Regions from separate parts of the Paenibacillus sp. 481 genome, predicted to be linked through region 2. Evidence: riboswitches for the same ligand, from Rfam matches in the RefSeq annotation. Region 2 holds a riboswitch; each other region holds the start of a gene.

Region 1 (3,281 bases), 2.0 Mb from region 2:
TTCATGATGAGACAAGCCAAGCACTCACTTCGTTAATCGTGACGATGAGGGTCATGGCTAATGAAGCAAAAGATGCCGAGCAGCAAGAGCTGCTGACGACAAGCAGAGATATCGCTGCTGGCATCCTGCGGGAAATTAGAGACCTTGCGGTAGAATTACGGCCGCCCATTTTGGACGATATGGGCTTAATTGCGGCTATGCGAAAGTATGCCAATAAATTTGAAGAAAAGTATGCGATTGAAGTTCATCTTACGGTGCCCAATGACGATATAGTTATTGAAAGCCACACCGCTGTTGCCTTATATCGAATCCTGCAGGAGAGTTTGACGAATGTGGTGAAACATACGGCTGCAACTCGAATCGATGTCCGCATGGAAGCGTTACAACAGGCGATTAACGTCACGATTCGTGATAACGGACATGGAATCGAGCAGGAGGACTTCGAGCAGGCGCGCCGGCAAAATAGGATTGGCATTCATGGCATGAGGGAGCGATCGTTGCTGCTCGGCGGAACGTTCCTGCTAGAAAAATCGGATTGGGGCGGGACTGAACTGAAGGTGTCCATTCCACTAAAATGTGAGACAGAATGAGGGATACGAGATGGAGCAGGTAACAAGAGTCATGTTGGCTGACGATCATGCTTTGATTCGTTCAGGTCTTAAGTTGTTGTTGGGCAAGCGCCCTTCATACGAAGTTGTGGGCGAGGCGGCCGACGGAATTGAAGCGCTGCGACTGTACGAGGAGCTGCTGCCGGATATTTTAATTCTCGACATCAGCTTGCCTCGAATGGACGGTATTCAAGTGCTTAAAGAGATTAAAGCGCGACATGCTGATGCCAAAATAATCGTATTAACAATGCATGAAGATGAGGACTACATTAACGCCGTCATTCATGCAGGGGCGTCTGGTTACGTTCCAAAGGCTGCCGTCGATGAGGACTTGTACGCGGCCATCGATTCCGTGATCAAAGGATACGTATTTTTGCGTCCTCAGGAGACACACGTACTACTGTCCTCTATCAAAAAAAAGTCAATTCAAGAAGAGCATCATAGGCTCTACCATCTACTTAGCTCACGTGAAAAAGAAGTGTTGGATTATTTGTCCCGAGGTTATTCGCTCGTCGAAATCGGTCAGAAGCTAGTACTAAGCGTGAAAACGATAGATACGCATAAGAGTAGACTAATGGCCAAGCTAAACGTAACGAAGAAGAGTGAGCTCGTCGAATATGTTATCAAGCATAATCTACAAAATAAGTAACTACCTTTGTAATACTTTATATTGCCAACTCGATCGATTGTGCTATAATAATGTCGAATGGATGCCCATTCACGTCATACACAATAGAAAAAGTGATAGACAATGGAAGTTTGGTGCAAATCCAACGCGGTCCCGCCACTGTAATAGGCTGAGTATTCAGTCTTAAGTCAGGTCGATTGTCTAGTAACTTTGCCTGACCCGTCATTTCGAGGCGAAAGTGACTGGTTTACAAGTCTAGTGACGTATTCTGCCTCGCTAGGCTTTTTTTATGTGGCTAGAAGGCTGCCAACGCTGCTGTTGGCGATGCCAGGTGCTCGCCGCCGAACACATACAACGACGTATAGCTAGCAAGTGGGGAGTTCTTCAATGTCGAGGAACGATGTGCACAACGAGGTGCATCCCTTTTTTATATAACTCTTCTTCATGTACGATGCAGTGACATATAAGGTTGACGAGTGTCTCGATTGCGGTGTACAGTGGAGAAAGACAATTACAAATGCAATCATTGTGTACAATGGCGTACACATTATATAACAAGCAAAGAGGCTTTTAAGGGATTGAGTTCCTTTAAAAGCCTCTTTTTTGTTACCTAACTGCTTTGTTATCTAACTATTTAGCGAGCCATTCGTATTTCGTAACATTTTGGAGGTGCCTTACTTGAACAACATTTCAATCAAGACGAATATTTATTTAGGACAAGGTGCGTTGAATCGCCTGTCGGAGTGGAAAAAGAAACGAATTTTTGTCGTTACGGATCCTTTTATGCTTAAATCGGGGCTTATTAATATGTTGTTTGAACGGTTGGATGAGAGCAACGAGCAGTACATTTTCAGCAATATCATCCCTGATCCTCCTGTAGAAATCGTCACAGAGGGTGTGGAAGCGCTCGGTGCGTTTCAGGCGGATCTGATTATCGCCATTGGCGGAGGCTCTGCGATAGATGCGGCTAAAGCGATGAAGCTGTTTGCGCAAAAAATACTCAATCAACGAGACATTCCGTTCATCGCAATCCCGACAACGAGCGGAACAGGTTCTGAAGTGACTTCATTCTCTGTCATTAGCGATAAGCAAAAAAATATTAAATATCCGCTCGTGTCTGAGGATATGTTGCCGCAAGAAGCGATCTTGGACCCGGAATTAGTCAGAAGCGTGCCTGACTTTATAACCGCGGATACAGGGATGGACGTATTAACCCATGCCATTGAAGCGTACGTCTCTACTAAGGCGAACGATATTACCGATGCGATGGCAGAGAAGGCGATCAAGCTCGTATTTTCGTATTTGCCACGTGCTTATAAGGATGGTAATGATATGGAGGCACGGGAGAAAATTCACAATGCCTCCTGTCTCGCCGGTATAGCGTTCAATATGACATCGCTCGGCCTTAATCATGGTATTGCTCATGTCGCTGGAGCTAAATTCCACATTGCGCATGGACGCATGAACGCGATGCTGTTGCCGTACGTCATTGAATTTAATGCGGACTACAAGCCAGGCTACAGCAAAGAGGAGAGCAACGCGACGGCAGCAAAATATGCCGAAATATCCAAATTGCTCGGGCTGTCGGCTCCGAATGCGAAGAGCGGCGTTCGCAGTCTGGTACAGGCGATTAAACAACTTCAAAAACAGCTCAATATGCCGCAGACGCTGCGTGAGCAAGGTGTGGAGAAAGCTGCATTTCAAGAAAATCGTCAGCTGATTGCCGAGGGAGCGCTACAAGATGGCTGCACGGCTACGAATCCGCGTGTGCCTACCACAGCTGATGTCGTACAAATTTTGAACAAAATGTTTCAATCTTAAATTAAAGTTTAATTATGCGTGAAGTTCGTGCGCAATGCGGTTGACAACGTTTACAGTTTTCAAATATAGTGAAAGTAACACAACGGCGTGTTGCATACAAATACAAGCGATGAGGCTTCTTAAAAATTCCGTGGCGAACTTTTAAGGGGTCTTTATGTTTTTTTACAGCAAAATCGTGTTTCTTACAAGAAATGGGATGAGAGTATGGACAACCAACACAACGA
Region 2 (3,281 bases):
ATCCTGCAAAAACGTTTCGTACGTGTTCAAATCCCACTCGCCACGGCGGTAGCGCAGACGTGCACGACGAATTTCTGCTGTTTGCGGCATACTGCCGATCGTTGTCGTCGGCAACAGCGGCAATAGTGGCCAGCGCTCACGGTGCAGTTGCTTCCGCTCCGCAAAGTGCGCACGACGCGTGCCTTGCTCCTCATCAGCAAGCAGCTGTGCCAGCTCGCTTACAACTTGTGGACGTTGACGCAACGGCAGCGTGCGCCATGCATGTACCGCTTGCGCGCTTGCTTCAACTGCCGAAGTCGTAACGGCATCGGCTTGCGATTGATGACGCGCAAGCAGTGTAATTTCCGCCAGCTTCTCGTCAGCGAACGCGAGCGCTTGCTGTAATTCCGGCAGCAATGCTGCTTCACGCTGCGTCGTTAACGGCACGTGGAGCAAGCTGCACGATGGCTGCAAGATCCAACGCTCCTGCGGCACAATAGCGGCAACCGTTTCGAGCCAAGCCGATACAGCGGCTAAGTCCGTTTGCCAAATGTTGCGGCCATCAATGACGCCGAGTGCAAGGCGCTTGTCAGCTGGGAAACCGTGCTTACGCAGCGACACTTCGTTGCGCAACTTGCCATGTACAAAGTCTAGGCCCAACGTATCAACTGGCAACTGCACGAATGCTTCATAGTTCGAGACGCCTTCGAAATAAGTCTGAACCCACAAATGCAATTGCGGTACAGCTTGACGCAAAGCTTCATAGAATGACTGTACAGCAGCCCACTCTTCATTACTCATCGGCAGTACGAACGACGGCTCATCCAGTTGCACGACTGCGACACCTTCCGCAGCCAGCTCTTGCAACAATTGGCTGTATACGTCTTGGAATTGCGCCAGTACTTGAAGGCGCTCTGTCTTGGATACGCCTTTCATCGAGCGAACGTACGTGTACGGCCCAACGACGACAGGCTTTGTCTCAATGCCGAGCGCTGCTTTTACGCGACGGTACGCTTGCAGTGGACGGTTAGTCGTCAATTGCGGAGCGCGTCCTTCCCACTCCGGTACGATATAGTGATAGTTCGTATTGAACCATTTAGTCATTTCACAAGCGACCGCTTCTTGCGTGCCGCGAGCTAGAGCAAACATAAGATCAGGGGACACTTCGCCACCCGTATACTCAAAACGAGAAGGGATCAGGCCGAACATTGTCGTCGTATCCAACACATGATCATACCAAGCATATTCGTTTACTGGGATATAGTGTATGCCTTTATCCTGCATCGTGCGAACGCGCTCAATCTCGATGCGCTCTAGCTCAACCTGCAAAGCTTCAGCGGAACTTTTTCCAGCCCAATATTGCTCTAACGCCTTCTTCCACTCGCGGTCATAACCGATCCTCGGGTACCCAATTACGCTTGTTAATACATTCGTTGTTGTCAAAATACTTCTCCCCTTCCGCATTCTAAGGACGTTCATACGCCAGCTTAGCCACTATCCATTTGCCTTTTTTAGCTACAAAATATAAAAATGCACACAAAAAGGCACTTCTGTGCGAAATAGGTCCATACAGAAGTGCCGTAAACTTTACCTCATGATAAATGATTTCAACAAATAAGCCGTATACATGATCAGATCATGATTACGACGTCCTTTGCCGCGTTTACGAAACACTTCCCTATCTCCCGTAGGTTCACACAGTGTTGCCAGAACAGGCAGGTCTCCTGACTTCAGCTTCATCGGTAGCGGCTTCCCTTCCCAGTCTGATCGACCAGTGGTTGATAAGCACTACCTCATCTGTTACAGTGGCGGGACCGTGTCGGTATTTCACCGATCTTCCCTTTTAAGCTTTGAGACATGCTCAAAGCACCTGTTCCCTCTTATCCAGTTGTGTCCTTGGCGTTGTTTTCCAATTGATGATGATTATAAACGCAATCTCGAGTGGTGACAAGTTCTTTTTATCTCAAGCGATTACCATTCTTCTTCCCATCGATCTAAGTAATCCCTCTCCACCCGCGTAGCTGAGGAAATAAGACAACGAGAAAGAGCGACCCTGACTGACGTCAAGCTCGCTCACTCCTAAGTGCCAAATAAAGTTATCCAGCAACTATGCTGCTAATATCGTTAGGCGCCACGCACAAACACAATTTCGTTGTGCTGCCCATCCAATGTAAGCTCTTGATCCTCTAGAAACCACACATCATTTTGCTCCATAAAAAATGTGATTCCTTCCGCTTGCACCGTCACGGCCGGATGCCGTGGACTGTCTTTCATAATGCCGAAAGAATAAGGTCCGGCATCGCTAAATCCGCTATAGCGAACGAAGATGCGCACGGAGTCTCCTGGTGTAAAGTCCCAATCCGCAACAAAAATGCGGACCGCTTCAGATGTTACCCGTAGTTGCATCGTACGACCTCCTTATGATGAAAATAGACTGCTAATTAAGTCGTACTTCGATCATAACATGCCGATAGCACATTTAAAAGCAAGAACTTGTGTAGTGTTGATGCAATCGTTAACACTAGCAGTGACTAGCATAAATTAACAATATATGGGTCTAATTCATTTTATTACAGCTTCACGCGTTGCAATCGAAGCGCATTTAGCACAACGGACACAGAGCTAAAGGCCATTGCCGCCCCCGCCAACCATGGCGCGAGCAATCCAGCTGCGGCAATTGGAATGCCCAAGCTGTTATAAAAGAGCGCCCAGAACAAGTTCTGCTTAATGTTGCGCATCGTACGGCGGCTCATTTCCATCGCATCTGCGATACCGTTCAAGTCGCCACGCATGAGCGTCACCCCAGCCGTCTCCATGGCGACGTCCGTGCCCCCGCCGATAGCAAAACCTACATCTGCTGCTGCAAGCGCTGGTGCATCATTAATCCCGTCGCCGACCATAGCGACGACGCGCCCCTCAGACTGCAAGCGGCGTACATGCTCCGCTTTTTGTTCAGGCAGCACCTCTGCGTGCACCTGCTCAATTCCGACTTGAGACGCAATCGCTTGCGCCGTGCGAACATTATCGCCTGTCAACATGACGACGTTGATGCCTAACTTGTTCAAGCGTTCAATCGCTTTGCGCGATGTCTCTTTTACTTGGTCTGCGGCCGCAACGATGCCCGCAAATCGTCCGTCTACGGCAACGAGCATCGCTGTCTTGCCTGCTTGCTCCATGTTGCGCATCGTCTGTTCAGCATGTGAACTATCAACGCCATGACGTGCCAACCATGCACGTGTACCGATGACAACTTGACGGCCTTCTGCTTCCGCAATAATACCATGGCCAGGTTCAGCTCGGAA
Region 3 (3,281 bases), 1.9 Mb from region 2:
TTTGTTCCTTCGAGGATGCCAAGCTGTTTTGCGCGAGCAACAGCTTCTTTCGCCCAAGGAGATATTTGATTCCGATCGCTATATTTAGAAAGATGCTCAGTAACAGTAACGGCAGCAGAGTTAGCGTCTGTGTTTTTTCCGTTTCCTTGATCGGTAGTTGATTTGCTGCCTGAAGCGGGTTTACCGTCTTTGTTGCTGTTATTGCTGTTATTGGTTCCAGATTTGTTGCCTGTCTCTCCAGTGCTAGGTACTGAGGGATTGCCGGAATTAGAATTTCCAGCGGACCCACCCCCCGGGGGAACGCCGCCACCTGTATTCGTGGGGGGAGTTCCAGTGTATTTCCATACAATGCTGTCGCCATTGTTTAGTTTGTAAGCACCTGCTGATTCATTTGGCTCGGTACCATTAACAGAATATTTCCAGCCACTAAGGGCTCCGTTTGCTCGTTCACACAAGTCCATCGCACAAGACACATATAAGCTTTCGCCTGATCCTTTATGCTTGATGTTGCTAGCGCCTACCAGTCCGACAAGCGCGTCGAACGCGGTCATATCTGCGCGGTACGTTTGTTGATTGCTAATCGGCAAGCCTGACTTAGGTACTTCAGTCATGACGGATACCGAAATAGATGGAGTGACAGTACCACCGCCACCGCCGCCAGTGCCACCACCGCCACCATTGCCTGGTGGATTCGTTACGGGATCAACTCCAGTGTAGGTCCATTTTACCGTGTCGCCTGCTTTAAGCTTGTATTCGTCAGCTCCTACGGTAGGTTCTTGATCGTTGACCCAATACATCCATCCGCTCGTTTTGCCATAGGCACCAGATTCAAGGCCTTTTATGCCCGCTATGTATTTCATCGTGCCGTACATTTTGTATTTGATCTGATCGGCTCCTACAAGCTTCGTGAGTGCTGTATCAACCGTATCGCCTTCCTGCAGCGTAACTTTGCCTGACTGCGGGAAACCTGTCCATTGCTTCTCTGATGTGACATTTATCGAGACATCGAACGCCTTCGGATCTGGTTTTTGTGGTGGTGTCGTGTTGTATCTAGATTTTAAATCATAGAAAATACTATTGTGTTTACCATTTGAAAATTTTTGATAAGAAAGGTACGCCAGCATGACATCTTTGGTCGCCATTCTGTCGCCGGTTGCACGTGCTTTTTTATATTTGTAAAGTCCGTTGGTCGTGAGGTATGAATACAGATTGTCCAATGCATTTTTGCCATCTTGCTTGTATGCATCTGCTGTTGGATTTTTTCCAACTGCGGAAAGACCAATCACAAGCATAGCTGCGCTATTGCTGTTGTCTAACGGTTTGTCTTTAAAAAATTTATCCGCATGATAGACAGCATCTGACACGCTCGGTTGCTGTATGTAGGGGGCCAATCCAGCCATAATAATGCCGGTCATATCCGCATTTGGTGTTGAACCAAAGAATGACCATCCACCTGCTGGAAGCTTGAGCTCCAGTAGCTTTTTAATCAAAAAATCTCGTGTGACAGGCGCGCCTGCTGGAACCTCATATGGTCCAGAGTCGAGGGCTAATAACATGTAAACGACGTCATTGGAAAGACTTAATTCATTCGTGTCAAAGTTAACTGCTTTGTCCAGCAGGTTAATACCTTCAATATTCGTAATATCGACACCTGCTGCTGTAAGGCCGATAATCGCTTTCGCAATGTCAGTTCCCTTTGTGTAATTGCCTTTTTCAGCGATGACGGCTGCTTTTGCTTGCTCGATATAAGTGCTAGGGATGGTATTGCCTAGAACATTGTCCGCTACCGCTGACCAATCATCATATTGGGCGGCTGAATAGGCCTTAACGACTCGTTGAACCTCAGTATTCAGGTTGAAACTAGGTGCAGCAGCAGCTGCTTGATGAAGTGGAGCTGCACTTATAGCGACTGTCAAGAACAATGATGCAGCCATAAGCAGGGATAAGATTTTCTTCATGCTGTCTCTCTTCCTCTCCATGATAAAAATAAAATAGCTTCCGACACAAAGGCAGGAGCTACGGTTATTATCATATGAGGAATATGATGAATAACCCGACCTTTGCCTCGAAAGTTCAGGTTAAATGATCAATGGGAGAAACCGACCTGACTAAGGCTTACGCCTATCACAGTGGCGGGACCGTGCTGGATTCACACCAGCTTCCGTCTCTCACATTGTATTTAACTTTTAGCATTATATAACAGGGAATGAACCCCTGTATATAAGATTTTATACAAGGCATGAGGGTGAGCGTTAATACCATTTAAGTGTCTCACTATATATAGAGACAAAAAAAGATGCAGCGACTTTTCTAGAAATAGAAAAGTTACTACATCTTGTTCAGTGCGGAATCCGTTATTTCGTACCGCACTCTTCGTCTTCAGGATCTAAGTTAAATTGCCACACGATCCCGAATTTATCCGTTAAGCTGCCGTAGCCTTTGCTCCAGAACGTTTCCTGAAGATCCATGGCTACTGTGCCGCCTTCTTTCAATTGATCAAATGCGGATTGTAGCTCGTCCATATTGTGGCTGTTGAGGGTAAGGCTCACATTGTTTCCGACTACAAACGGCATATTAGGAAATACATCGGAGAACATCACTTTCCGTCCGCTAATATGAATGAATGTATGCATAATGAGGTTCTTTGCTTCTTCAGGAAGTGTAAAGTCTGGGCTTGGAGGTGAATCACCAAAGGTCATAAACTGCGGTTGCTCCGCTCCGAATACTTGCGCGTAAAATTCGACTGCTTCACGACAGTTCCCCTTAAAATTAAGATAAACGTTTAAAGCCATTGATAAACACTCCTTTGAATATCAAATTTCAATGGATAACCATTGATAACTGTTCGTATTATTACCCTTAGCAGGAATAAATAAACTTTTTTCAAAAATGATGTCCATTAAAAAAAGGATTATTTATCACAGCGGAGAATACGAATATATGTTCTATTTTATCAGGTGAACATAAGGTTTACAAGTAGTTAGCGAGCAGTAATCAACAAATTTTGAGGAGGTATTTAAATGGAGCCAGTCGTGTTGTCCGTTCCGCAGTTTACAGTCATTGGTATAACCGCCCACGCTAATTTAAAGCAGCTTGATGAAGATCGCACTATTGAAGACGCATTCAACAATTTGCAAAGTCGGGTAAATGAAATTCGTCATCGTGCAGGGGAGCCATTTTACTTGATTCAAATTTACCCGTGTAAGGAGAACTTCGACCCGAATCTCGATGCATTCACTTCCATTATTGGGGTGAAGGTTGCAGAGGTCGATCACATTCCT

What was found. Region 2 has a riboswitch for cobalamin ahead of metE (5-methyltetrahydropteroyltriglutamate--homocysteine S-methyltransferase). Riboswitches for the same ligand answer to the same signal wherever they lie in the genome.
Region 1: another riboswitch for cobalamin. It lies ahead of KIK04_RS17815 (1-propanol dehydrogenase PduQ); the one in region 2 lies ahead of metE (5-methyltetrahydropteroyltriglutamate--homocysteine S-methyltransferase).
Region 3: another riboswitch for cobalamin. It lies ahead of KIK04_RS18495 (S-layer homology domain-containing protein); the one in region 2 lies ahead of metE (5-methyltetrahydropteroyltriglutamate--homocysteine S-methyltransferase).

Annotation. Positions count from the first base shown of each region.
Region 1 covers NZ_CP075175.1:4,035,564-4,038,844, forward strand. Annotated here, with positions in the region: gene KIK04_RS17805 (HAMP domain-containing sensor histidine kinase) at 1-590, shown strand, start outside; gene KIK04_RS17810 (response regulator transcription factor) at 601-1,257, shown strand; adenosylcobalamin (AdoCbl) riboswitch at 1,336-1,487, shown strand; gene KIK04_RS17815 (1-propanol dehydrogenase PduQ) at 1,915-3,057, shown strand; gene eutS (ethanolamine utilization microcompartment protein EutS) at 3,262-3,281, shown strand, end outside.
Region 2 covers NZ_CP075175.1:344,083-347,363, forward strand. Annotated here, with positions in the region: gene metE (5-methyltetrahydropteroyltriglutamate--homocysteine S-methyltransferase) at 1-1,422, opposite strand, end outside; gene KIK04_RS01365 (hypothetical protein) at 1,567-1,719, opposite strand; cobalamin riboswitch at 1,677-1,868, opposite strand; gene KIK04_RS01370 (HesB/YadR/YfhF family protein) at 2,104-2,385, opposite strand; gene KIK04_RS01375 (heavy metal translocating P-type ATPase) at 2,550-3,281, opposite strand, start outside.
Region 3 covers NZ_CP075175.1:4,186,818-4,190,098, forward strand. Annotated here, with positions in the region: gene KIK04_RS18495 (S-layer homology domain-containing protein) at 1-1,958, opposite strand, end outside; adenosylcobalamin (AdoCbl) riboswitch at 2,048-2,190, opposite strand; gene KIK04_RS18500 (VOC family protein) at 2,355-2,792, opposite strand; gene KIK04_RS18505 (GyrI-like domain-containing protein) at 3,021-3,281, shown strand, end outside.